DNA from 4 places in the Halobacillus sp. B23F22_1 genome. Region 1 is predicted to be linked to each of the others. Evidence: riboswitches for the same ligand, from Rfam matches in the RefSeq annotation. Region 1 holds a riboswitch; each other region holds the start of a gene.

What was found. A riboswitch is a leader RNA that binds a small molecule or an ion and turns the genes downstream of it on or off. The one in region 1 is predicted to bind thiamine pyrophosphate.
Region 2: it holds a riboswitch for thiamine pyrophosphate, as region 1 does, so the genes downstream of both, ACGTNH_RS02100 (acetylornithine deacetylase) here and thiC (phosphomethylpyrimidine synthase ThiC) in region 1, are expected to answer to the same signal.
Region 3: it holds a riboswitch for thiamine pyrophosphate, as region 1 does, so the genes downstream of both, ACGTNH_RS17635 (thiamine phosphate synthase) here and thiC (phosphomethylpyrimidine synthase ThiC) in region 1, are expected to answer to the same signal.
Region 4: it holds a riboswitch for thiamine pyrophosphate, as region 1 does, so the genes downstream of both, thiT (energy-coupled thiamine transporter ThiT) here and thiC (phosphomethylpyrimidine synthase ThiC) in region 1, are expected to answer to the same signal.

The regions. Positions count from the first base shown of each region.
Region 1 covers NZ_JBIEKE010000001.1:152,182-155,325, forward strand. Annotated here, with positions in the region: gene ACGTNH_RS00790 (cell wall hydrolase) at 1-264, shown strand, start outside; gene ACGTNH_RS00795 (GNAT family N-acetyltransferase) at 472-915, shown strand; TPP riboswitch at 1,015-1,129, shown strand; gene thiC (phosphomethylpyrimidine synthase ThiC) at 1,308-3,053, shown strand; gene ACGTNH_RS00805 (hypothetical protein) at 3,125-3,144, opposite strand, start outside.
Region 2 covers NZ_JBIEKE010000001.1:419,550-422,693, reverse strand. Annotated here, with positions in the region: gene tenA (thiaminase II) at 1-266, opposite strand, end outside; gene ACGTNH_RS02100 (acetylornithine deacetylase) at 266-1,555, opposite strand; TPP riboswitch at 1,642-1,746, opposite strand; gene ACGTNH_RS02095 (metallophosphoesterase) at 1,992-3,032, shown strand.
Region 3 covers NZ_JBIEKE010000003.1:535,390-538,533, reverse strand. Annotated here, with positions in the region: gene ACGTNH_RS17645 (3-dehydroquinate synthase II domain-containing protein) at 1-364, shown strand, start outside; gene ACGTNH_RS17640 (YueI family protein) at 450-896, shown strand; TPP riboswitch at 1,026-1,138, shown strand; gene ACGTNH_RS17635 (thiamine phosphate synthase) at 1,246-1,842, shown strand; gene thiO (glycine oxidase ThiO) at 1,839-2,969, shown strand; gene thiS (sulfur carrier protein ThiS) at 2,953-3,144, shown strand, end outside.
Region 4 covers NZ_JBIEKE010000002.1:908,659-911,802, forward strand. Annotated here, with positions in the region: gene ACGTNH_RS12415 (phospholipase D family protein) at 1-911, opposite strand, end outside; gene thiT (energy-coupled thiamine transporter ThiT) at 1,014-1,589, opposite strand; TPP riboswitch at 1,669-1,769, opposite strand; gene ACGTNH_RS12425 (universal stress protein) at 1,839-2,264, opposite strand; gene ACGTNH_RS12430 (alpha/beta hydrolase) at 3,124-3,144, opposite strand, start outside.

The sequences.
Region 1 (3,144 bases):
TTTCAAGTGCAAGGAGGAAATTATTCTTTCGAAGCTGTGCAGAAGGGGAACTTATTTTACAATAGAGCGAGGTCTGTAGAGAAAAGGCTGGCGAGAAAAAATTTAGAATTTTGGCGGCAGCACCCAGCGAAATACGCTCTTTGGTATTTCAATCCATCTGGACCCTGTCCTCCAACATGGTACGGCCAGCCGTTTGCCGGTCAGTTTAAAGAGCATTGTTACTATGAACCTGAAGCCGGCACTTGCGCCAGTGTTTATAGGTAAAAGAAAGGCATTGCCAGTAAGGATAAAAAACGTATGGCAGCGGGGCGGTTCCTGCCCTGGATGCAGAGGCCAGCCTGTCCGGGCTGGTCTCTTTTTATCGGGAGAAAAGGAAGGGCTGGTTGGCGTTAGTTCATTTAATTTTTGAAATCAACTTTGTTGTTATTTTGCCGCGGATCTCTTATCTTATTTAAAAAGGAGAGACTGCCAATGGAAATCTATCAAGCTTCAATCGACGATTTAGAAGGCGTAGCTGACTTATTTAATTTATACCGGGAATTCTATGAACAAGACACAGATGTAAAAGGTGCCGCGTCATACATAAAGAATCGGCTGGAAAACAAGGATTCTGTAATATTTGTTGTCAGAGACAACCTTAAATACGCTGGGTTTACCCAACTGTATCCCACTTTTTCTTCTATTTCTATGAAGAAAGCATGGATATTAAACGATTTATATGTCGATGCAGGGGCGAGAAATCAAGGCGTAGGGGAGCTGCTTTTACGTCAAGCGAAAGAATATGCAGAGGAGACGGGGGCTTGCAGCATCAGTTTGAGCACAGCCCCGGATAATTTTTCTGCGCAAAGGCTTTATGAGAAAAATGGATATGTACGGGATGCTCAGTTTTATCATTATGAGTTATTGATAGAATAAAAGAGTGAAGAGATGAGAAATATTTACTAATTTAGAAGCAGATTCGAAAAGGTGTTGGCTGTTCGTGAACGTTCATGTATACTGAAGTCAAATTGAATAGAAAGTAACTAGGGGAGCCCAATGAGCTGGGCTGAGAGGGGAACGCTGTGAAGTTTCTTGACTCTTTGGACCTGATCTGGATCATGCCAGCGTAGGGAAGTTCGGTCGTACCAAACGAGTAATACAACTTCTGTATACATAGTTGCCGGGTCCATTTGTAATGAATGGAACCCGGCTTTTTTATTTGCTTTGCTTTAGCTATGTGTCTTGGCGTACCAGTCTTGTCCTTTATTAAATCAAAAAGGAGAGATTGATGTTGTCACCATCTTCATTGAAAAGAGAATATTTCGATTATGTCCAGCTTTACTGGAAGTCACAAGGTTTACGTGCAGGGTTCAAGGCCCGACATTCAAGTTCCCATGCGGGAAATTAACCTGAGTCCTACGACAGGTACATTCGGTAATGAAGAAAACCCTCCGCTTCGTGTATATGACACCAGCGGACCTTATACAGACCCGGAATGTACCATTGATGTTACGAAAGGTCTGTCTCCTCTGCGAAGCGAATGGATCAACGAGCGGGGAGATGTTGAAGAATATGAAAAAAGGGAAATCAAGCCTGAGGATAATGGATACAAAAGCATGGATGATCCGCGGGCTAATGACAAGGTGTTTCCTGAATTAAACCGTAAACCCATTCGAGCCAGGAAAGGGAAAAATGTCACCCAGCTTCATTATGCGAAGCAGGGGATCATTACGCCTGAAATGGAATTTATCGCGATAAGAGAAAATATGGAGCCGGAATTTGTCCGGGATGAAGTCGCGCAGGGGCGTGCAATAATCCCATCCAATATTAATCACCCGGAGACAGAGCCGATGATTATCGGGCGGAATTTTCACGTTAAAATTAACGCCAATATTGGAAATTCTGCGGTATCATCTTCCATCGAACAGGAAGTAGAAAAAATGACCTGGGCGACACGCTGGGGCGCGGATAACATTATGGATTTATCAACGGGAAAAGACATCCACACAACCCGGGAGTGGATTATTCGAAATTCATCCGTCCCGGTCGGCACCGTCCCGATCTATCAGGCACTGGAGAAAGTAAACGGAGTAGCAGAAGATCTGACGTGGGAAGTGTATCGTGATACGTTGATTGAACAAGCCGAGCAGGGTGTTGATTACTTTACGATTCATGCCGGCGTTCTTTTGCGGTATGTGCCGTTGACGGCCGACCGTTTAACAGGGATTGTATCCCGCGGCGGGTCGATCATGGCCCAGTGGTGCCTCTATCACCACGAGGAGAGCTTTTTATACACCCACTTTGAAGAGATCTGTGAAATTATGAAAGCCTATGATATCTGCTTCTCCTTAGGCGACGGGTTACGGCCCGGCTGCATAGCTGATGCCAACGACGAAGCCCAGTTTGCAGAATTAGACACGCTCGGTGAGCTGACCAAAATAGCGTGGGAGCACGATGTGCAGGTTATGGTCGAAGGACCGGGTCATGTCCCGATGCACCTGATTAAAGAGAATATGGACAAGCAGCTGGAAGTGTGTGAAGAAGCCCCCTTTTACACGCTTGGGCCATTAACAACCGATGTAGCGCCTGGCTACGACCACATTACCTCTGCGATTGGAGCCGCCATGATTGGCTGGTACGGCACAGCTATGCTTTGTTATGTGACGCCAAAAGAACATTTAGGCTTACCAAATAGAGATGATGTGCGTGAAGGAGTCATTACGTATAAAATTGCAGCCCACGCAGCCGATTTGGCCAAAGGACATCCAGGCGCACAGAAGCGCGATGATGCCCTGTCCAAAGCACGATTCGAATTCCGCTGGAGAGATCAGTTTAATTTATCTTTAGATCCGGAACGAGCGATTGAGTATCACGATGAAACCCTCCCTGCCGAAGGGGCAAAAACGGCACACTTTTGTTCCATGTGCGGACCGAAATTTTGCAGTATGAGAATCTCTCAGGATATCCGGAATTACTCTAAAGAAAATGAACTGTTTACGATGGAGGATATCGAAAAGGGGATGAAAAAGAAAGCGGAGGAATTTAAGAAATCTGGAGGGAATATTTATCAATAAATAGATTTATAGGGGCTGATCGGCTGGAGAGCCGATCAGCATTTTTCATCCAACCTTGAGCATCAAGGTTTTTAGAGGGTGTGAAACTGCC
Region 2 (3,144 bases), 270 kb from region 1:
GCATATCTTCGATGAAGTTCCATTTCCTCATTCAATGTAGAATGCAGCATCTCCGCAAACATCGTCATCGTTTTTAATTGATTTGCTTTTACACTTCCTAAAGCAAAAACCCGGCAATAATCAATTAAATATAAATAATCCTGTTTCATGAAGAACTTAAACTTTTCAAGTTCTAAGCTTCCATCACCAATACCTTTCACAAAAGGGTGTTCGAGATACTGATCCCATATCGGCTTAGCTTTTTCGTAAAGTCTATCAGTAAACATTATGTTTCATCCTTTCTTTCTAAATGTTGAAACCAGTCAAATAAAAAAGCAATCATCGTTTTCGTAAATCGCAGAAGCTGTTTCCTTTCAAGTGATTCATTAACAGCATGGGCTTGATCTAGTGTGCCCGGCCCGTATAAAACTGTTGGAATGCCTGCTTCTGATAACCATCCTCCATCTGTTACAGTCGGAGACATTGAATAGCTTACCGGGACGTCATGTATAAAATGATGAGCTTCAGCTAACCTTTGAACCCCGTTATGACTAGTGTCTACTGAAAAGGCAGGAAAGATTTCCCCCTTCTCCTCAATCATTGACGAGCCACCCCAAGAAAATTGAGGGGGATGGTCCTTTAACCAGGGATCGGCTTTTGCTGCATAAGTGATGTAATCTTCAATTTCACGGATCACTTCCTCATAATGTTCTTCAGGATAATAATGCACCGTAATCCATAGTCTGCATCGATCTGCTACGAATGCAGGGTGCCGTCCTCCTTCAATAACGGCTGGGTTGATCGTGTTTGAACCCGGGGGAAAACCGGGACTAGATTTAGTTATCGCCCAGTGCTTTTCAAGATCCTGCAAAGTATTAATCACTTTCATCATTTTTTCAATCGCACTCGCCCCATGCAGTCCCCCGCCAGCGTGGGTCATAGAACGTCTGCTTGCATCATGAAACGTGTGAGGACTTTCAACGGTTATCCATCCTGTAATTACGCCTCCCTGCCCTTGAATATTACAATCACTTGTATCTACGACCACAGCTAAATCAGCCTGATAGCCTCTTTCGCAACAAGACTTAGTCCCGGCTTCTCCCACTTCCTCGCCAACGACAGATTGGAAATAAATATTTCCATTAGGTTCAATTCCCCTTTCGTGAAGCAGCTTCATAGCAAACAGAACCCCGGCCATCCCACCTTTCATATCGGCTACTCCGCGTCCAAATACTTTATCTTTCGTCACTTTACATTCAAACGGGTCATACGCCCAGTTCTCATTCTTTTCGATAGCTGCTACATCAAGATGGCCATTGATGATGAGACTTTTGGCTTGACTCTCCTGTCTGCCCCTCTTCGTACCTACCACGATTGGATCTCCAGGGTAAAGGTCCCAGGAATCAATCGTAAAATCGAGTTCTTTCAATTGATGAACGACATACTCTTGTGCACTCTCAGCATTTCGCGCAGGTGGACTTAAAGTTGGATATGCTACCAAATCAGTTAATAATCGCAGCAGCTCGTCTTCCCTTCTGTTCACTTCCTGCAGTAATTGTGATAACTCATTATTCATATAAAAACTCCTTTTTTCACGAAAAAAGCCCGCTCCTGAAAAGAAGGAGCGAGCTTTTTCATAAGAATTTCAAATGGTATGTAGAGTGACTGCCCGCTTCACTTCCCTACGCTAGTATGATCTAGATCAGGTTATAAGAGTCAAAGCTTCCTGCTTTTCTCAGCCGAGTTGCGGCTCCCCTAGTGAAGAATTTGAATTATTTTATTAGTCATTATTAGAACACATTCCTGCCAAAATAACAAGAAGGCTTATCGCACAGTTAACTCCCCGATCACCTAAACTCTTATCTGTCTAATAATTTATCTGACTTCGCATAAGAAACCTTACAAAAAGAAAAACTACAGATTAAGCATTTCCATTATTTCAATGAAATGAAAATGAAGTGCAACTTACCACATTTAACAACAAGAACACTACTTAAACTGGAGGGATAGAAGTGGGTAAGAAATCAAGAATTGTGATGACCGCTGCACTCTGTATTGTTGTCTTTATTTTCAATTTCTTAATGGTCAACGTTGCCTCCGCCCCTTCCCTCCCGGATACTGCTCATAAACCAGCAAACGGAAGCTATCAAATGGTTAACCAGCCGCTTGAGAAACAAACGGATGATGACTATACGTTTGTCTGGATGTCAGATACGCAGTATTACTCAAAACGGAATCCGCACATTTATAAAGCCATGGTGAACTGGATTGCAGAGAAGAAAAACGAACTTTCCATCCCTTATGTCATTCATACTGGCGATATCGTCCACAATTGGGACGATGAAACTCAATGGAAGCATGCCGCTGACTCAATGAATGTACTGGAAAATGAAGACATACCATATGGAATGTTGGCAGGTAACCATGATATCGATTTAAAAAACAAAGACTATAGTACATTTTCGAAGTATTTTGGACAATCCCAATTTGAGAATCACTCTTACTATGGTGGTTCGTATAAAAACAATCGAGGACACTATGATATATTAAACGTTAATGGCAATAATTTTATTATGATATACATGAGCTGGGGAATTGACCAAGAAGAAATTGACTGGGTCAATAAAGTATTACAGAAATACCCGGAGCATACAGCTTTTCTTAACCTCCATCAATATTTATTACCAAATGGAAAACGGAGCCGACTCGGGGAAAAACTATTTGAACAAGTTATTACACCTAATGAAAATGTAGCTGTTACTCTCAGTGGTCACTATTACGGTACAGCCTCAAGGGTCGACACGATTGATGATAATGGTGACGGCATGCCAGACCGCAGCGTTCACCAACTATTTGCTAATTATCAAGGAGGACCGGATGGCGGCCAAGGATATATGCGCTTACTGCATGTAAGTCCAGAAGAAAACAAAATTTATGTGAAGACCTATTCCCCCTACATGGATAACTATAATTATTACGATACTGAAGACTATCCAGGGAAGGATGAATTTGTAATTGAACTTCCACTGAATGAAAGTAATGATCCAACATAATAAATCTGCGATATACCTGAATTACGCATACAATCATCCGAACGATTCTATTGAAATCCGTTCGGTTGATTAATGTTCAAGAAAGAACTTTCACCATCACTCCTTCAAAATA
Region 3 (3,144 bases), on a different contig from region 1:
CGCTCGACCTTTTCGCATCAATTGCGGCTCTTTTCATCAATACTTGTATCAATCCGGTAAAACCTATTATCTTCATGAGTTAACCCCGGGTGAGAAGCTGATACTTTCGGGTGAAGAAGAGCGGGAGGTTGCAATTGGGCGAGTGAAAATAGAGAAACGTCCATTTGTAAGAGTGGAGTGTAAAAGCAGCGATGGAACGATTTCAGCCACTTTGCAAAACTCCTCCAGTGTTTATTTACAAGAGGAAAGCGAAGGAGAAATCTCAATATTGGATGTAAAAGAGGGACAAAAAGTGATGGGATTACGAGACGAGCCAGGACGGCATTTAGGTCAGCGAATTGATGAAGAAATTGTGGAGAAATAGATGAAAGCACCTCTCCTTTCATGCTTTTTTGAATGGACTATGATTTAGGATGGATAATAGGAACAGAGCAGATGAGGTGATTATGATGAAGAAAACAAATGTAGATGAATATTTGCAAGAAGGAATATACGGGACCCGACAAACGAAACCAGGGGAACGTAAAAGGTACCTGGGCACTCTCCGAGAGCGTATCATTCTAATATTAATGAAAGGCCAGGTGATGCAAGAGGCCGGGATTGAAGAGTTGTCCCAGGAAATGAAGCGGCATAAGGATGCCAAGCTTCTGTTGAATGGAGAAGTAAGCTACCGTTTCCGCAAACCCTATAGACAATTGGCAGACCAACACTCTATTCATCACACCGAAGTGTCCAATCAGGAGTCAGATACAGATATCGGAGCTATCCTTTACGTGGATTATGCAATAGAAAAAGAAAACATCCACATGAAAAAGAAAAAAGAAGTTAAAGAAGTAGAAAATAAAAACAGTGGAGTTAAAGGGTTTCTGAAGTCACTGTTTAAAAGCTCTAATTGATAGAACAGTCGGCCGAGCTTTAGTAAGAAGTAGGTCTTAAGTATCAATAGGTGAAAAGTTGAAGTTTTTAATAGACCGAGGATGATAAATAAGGTAAAGTAAATACCAAATCATTTCCAAAATTTAATAGTGATGCACTAGGGGTGCCTTTTAATTAAAGGCTGAGATCAAAGTACAACTTTGGGACTCTTTGAACCTGAACTGGCTTCAATACCAGCGGAGGAAAGTGACCGAATGACTGACGTAATATAGAGTGATCTATATTCTACACGTTCTTCTATCTAAGCTATGCCACTTTCCTATCCTGGAAAGTGGCATTTTTTAAAGTCTAAATGGAAGGAGGGACGTAATGAGGCTTACTGCTGTAACGAATGGTCGATTGGAAAAAACTCACTTGAGAAAGGTGATGAAAGAAATGGCGCCGTTCGTTGATGCCATTTTAGTAAGAGAAATGCAAAAATCTCCTCAAGAATATCTGACGTTAATAAAAGAATTAATAGCTGAGGGGATACCAAGGGAGAAACTATGGATTCACAGTCGTGCAGATATCGCCTGTATGACGGGTGTTCATCAACTTCATCTCCCGGAAAAAGGTATCACGGTTAAGGAGGTGAAGGAATCTTACCCATTCTTAAAGGTAGGGCAGGCTGTTCATTCTTTATCGGCCGCGAAGCAAGCGGAGGAAGAGGGTGCAGATTATGTCATGTTCGGTCACATTTTTCCTACGGATAGTAAAAAAGGGAAAAGGGCGAGAGGATTGGAAGAATTGAAGGAGTTGACTTCTACTCTTCGTATCCCTGTCATCGCCATTGGAGGTATTACGGTTGAGAAAGTGAAGGATTTACATGCAGTACACGCGAAGGGGGCGGCTGTGATGTCAGGAATTATTAACGCATCTGCCCCTGCTGAAGCGGCTCGACAATACCAAAAGGAGGCTAAGACTTGAAGAATAACCACTGCGATGTGTTGATTATTGGCGGCGGTATTATCGGTCATTCGATTTCTTGTTATTTAAATAAAAGCGGCGTTCACGCAGCTGTAGTGGAGAAACAAGCGAGTGGAGGAAAAGCCACACAAGCTGCAGCAGGTATGCTTGGTGTTCATACGGAAAATGAAGGCGTCGGAAAGTATCATCAATTTTGTGAAAAGAGCAGGGATATGTACACGGGATTAGCTCAAGAATTAAGGGAGCTTACGTCTATTGATATCGGCCTTTCACACTTTGGAATGATGGAAATCGCTGTAAAAGATGAAGAGAAAGAAGCTTTACTTTTGAAAAAATCAACTTTTCGAAACTTGGAATGGCTGGAAACTCCAATAGATCGTATTCCTTCTCTTTCGGACAAAGCATCAGGCGCGCTATTTATGAAAGATGATGGCCATGTCGAGCCGCGTCAAGTTTGCGAGTCTTTTAAACGAGCGGCATTACTGTATGGCGGGGATTTGCTGGAGGATCGTACCGTCTTGCGTGTTAAAAATAATCAAGGAAGTTTCACTGTTCATCTAGATAGCTGTTCACTTACGGCCGAGCATGTTGTGGTCGCATCCGGAGCGGAAAGCGGCCAGTGGTTTGAAACGACAGGCCTGCCTAATCCTATCGTTCCGACAAAAGGTGAAAGTTTTTCGATAAAATTGCGAGAAAACTATTTTAACGAAGCTTTATTTTTCCGCGATTTTTACGTCGTTCCAAAGCCAGATGGACGCTGCATTATTGGGGCTACCTCGAAGCCTGACGACAAAACTACAAATACGTCAGTGGGCGGGCTATCCAGTCTCATGAACCTACTGTTTTCCCTATTCCCGGAGTGGAAGGAGGCAGCTTTTCAAGACTTCTGGTCTGGGATCCGGCCAGGTACAGAAGATGGGGTCCCGGTTATAGGAGAGCACCCTTTCATTTCGAATCTATACTTTGCAACGGGCCACTACCGAAATGGTATTCTTTTAGCTCCGGCTACGGGGCAGCTTATCGAAAAACAGATCACAAAGAAACCGATTGATCCCTCCATCCAAGAACTGTTTTCCCCAAGCCGCTTAGCTGAGAAAGGAGAGTGGACTTATGAATATTCAAGTTAATGGTCGTTCGATAGAGTTTCCAAAAAACGAGGCGACGATTGCTGAGCTGCTGGAAAGCTATCACATTCAAAAGAAGATTTCAGTCGTAGAGCATAACAAAGAAATAGTGAAGAAAACGGACTATGAACACACGAAACTAGCCGATGGTGACCATTTAGAAATCGTCCATTTTGTA
Region 4 (3,144 bases), on a different contig from region 1:
TCTTCGAGTACGGCATTTTTTATTTTCTGCTCGGTAATGTATTGAACTTCCAGAGCACCTTCTTCTTCACCAAAATCCATGTTCTCATATTCTGGATAATCAGCTTCTCCAGAGAAACGAACGACCGCTTCTTCAGCTTCTAATATGTCCTTAATAATGGGACCGGTCATTTTAAAAGCTGCGTTTTCATGAAATCCACTCTCATCGTGGGGGTTTGCAGAGGATACCATCGCTGCATCCTCAGTGACAAGCACTTTTCGATGATTAGCTTTTACATTTAATAATTTTAAATAAGAGCGCAGGGTGACGTCAGGGGCCTCACTAGCAAATGGATTAGCAATCCATCCATCTCCACTCGTGCCCAACCAGCTGAAAAACACTCTCCATATACTTGAATACACGGGGTTAGAATCTCTCAAGCGATTTAAATCCGTGAGGACGACATCAATATTGTGATCACGCAATCGATCGACTTCTTCTGATTCATAGGATCCATAAACAGTGTTAATTTCATCAGTAATAAAGACGACCTGTAAATCTTCATGCTCTTCTTTTTGTTCAATTAAACGATCGGTCAGTTCCTCAGCTATGTTTGGAAATTTTTCTCCATCATCACTATATCCATTGAATAAAAACATATCGATGACGATAAATTCTTCCGCCTCTGCGATCGTATCAAACATCTCCTCGAATATTTCGAGTTCATGAACGACTTCTCCATTTTCGTCTTCATAAGTCAAATCTTTATAAAATTCGACATCCTCTACGTTGCGGTATTGGCCTTCGTAAGCCATCCCTTCAGGAAGACTCTTCCACGACGTGTGAAAGGCTATAACAAACGCAAGAATAATATTAAATCCAACAAGCCCCCAAAACCACTTTTTCTTATGTAGGTTTTTTAGTTTTTTCATCTCGTGCCCCCTCTTAGCTATCTTATATGATTCACTAAATAGGAAACGACGAAACCTGGAATAAAAAAACAGGCCGCGCCACGGGTAGCGCGAACTGCCTGATTATGATGCTCGCTGTATTAGCAGAGATGGTCGTTGAACAAATAATAACCCTAATACAATCGAACATAAAATAAATGTGGGAAGCATGTAGCCACCATTGTACGTTAAAGAATACAGCCAAACGGGTGTGCCTTCAGGCGCCATTGTTCCGTAGAAAGCAATTCCAGCGATAAAATGGCCTATAAAGCGGAATAAGCTGCCTACGAATGCCCCTATGACAATCCAGGTGACTAACCGCTTGTAATGCCGTGCAGCTGCTGCCTCCCAAACCGGCTTGGCAAACATACCGGCCAGTCCAATAACACCAAAAGCTACAATATAATCAAGAATGGTCTGAACAGGTGTAACAATATAAGCGCCGATTAATATTTGATAGAAGCCCAGCAACAGGCCTGTGGTGACCCCTCCACTTACGCCCCAGCGAAAAGCCATAATGAACACAGGTACCATTGCAAATGAAACTGATCCACCTTGGGCCCATAACTTAAATGATAAAAACGGTAAAACATCCAATAATATGGCTAAAGCAGAAAAAATGGCCGCTTCTACTAAAAATAACACTCGTATGTTTCTCATGTTTGCATCTCTCCTTTTAAAGACACAAAAAAAGCAATGCCAAAGGGAAGCTTCCTGATGGAGGAATCCCGTGCATCGCCATCAAAAAAGCCACCATCCCTACGCCAGTATTAACTGACAGGTTCGAAGGGTCAGAACATATTGTTCACTCTCAGCACTGAGGCTCCCCTTGAAGGCTTCATATTTCGTTTGCTTTTCTTGCTATATGGTCATTATAAATGATGTTTAGAATCCTGACAAACTTTACAGTCAGGGCACAATGGTAACAGGAACTTTAGTAGATTGCAGCACATTATAACTTACGCTCCCAAGGATGGCGCCTTTTACACGTCCTACTCCCCGCGTTCCCATTACAATTAAACGAACGTCCTCATTTGCTGATTCTTCGAGAATGACTTGATCGGGAATCCCTATCCTTTTTCTAAAGGTAGGAGTCACCTCATAGTCAGCTAAATATTCTTCCGCTGTTTCAAAGGATTGTCGTGCAGCCTCTTCCTGGTACTGCTTGATTTGATGCTGCCCTGCAAATTTCCGAACATTTCTCGTATTATAGTCGAACTGCACGTTTAAAATGATTAATTCATATCCTACCTCTTCCGCAAACGGAACGGCATACTGAAGAGCACGGAGCGAACTAGGTGATGCGTCAAAAGGTACGAGTATTTTTTTATTCATGACAACCCCCTCCTCACCTTCATTATACTTAATTTTCACTCAATAATGAATACTCGTATCATTGATATTGGTGATTTCCATAATAAGGATCGATTTACGTCTCTATCATATGCCATGCGGTCTTTCTAACTCTATCAGACGGTATGGTTTCTCTCCGTAGAAATTCTTCATTCGCAATTGTTTGCTTAATATTTTCCTCTATTTGTTAGTATACAGGCAGGGAGCAAAACAGATTTTTTCATCCAATAATCTATTAAGACGCATGAGAAGGAAAGGTGAGAAAGCCAATTATTTCCCGGGTGATGAAAGGAGCAATAAAAAAACTGGTAGTGTGAGGATTTCAGGTAAGAAAAGGCGTTCTCAATCCTTCTTGGCAAGTCATTTTATAAATTAAACCACAAACAGATCATTTATAGTCCTCTCTACCAACTTGTATTACAGGTAGTTGAAAAAGCCTGGTTAGATGTACACGTTGTCTCTTATGGTTCCTACATTAGTCTGGAGAAAAGGAAAAAGCGCCGCTTCCGCCGGGCAGGCCGAAAGTCTGCTCGACTGCGATTTCCGGTGCCTCTCCTGTCTGCTCCTCCCGCAGGGGCCGGCACTTTTTCCGTTCCTCTGACCAAAATGGAATAACCTTTGTAATGTGAATGGCCTTTTGCAGACGCTGCTTTCATAAGAACACAGCTTGATTAAATGATTGAGGAAACGGCGAGAATCCTGCAGGAAATGGGAATAAGGTGTAATCCCGGAGGGCGGAATACAGCCCGAAAAGGCACACCATTCGCCCGCGGCAAAGGAGTCGTTTCACTTAACTTTAAGGGTTCTATACAAGATGAGTAAAGCCCTCTTTAAGAGGGCTTTACTTCGTATTGGAATACAT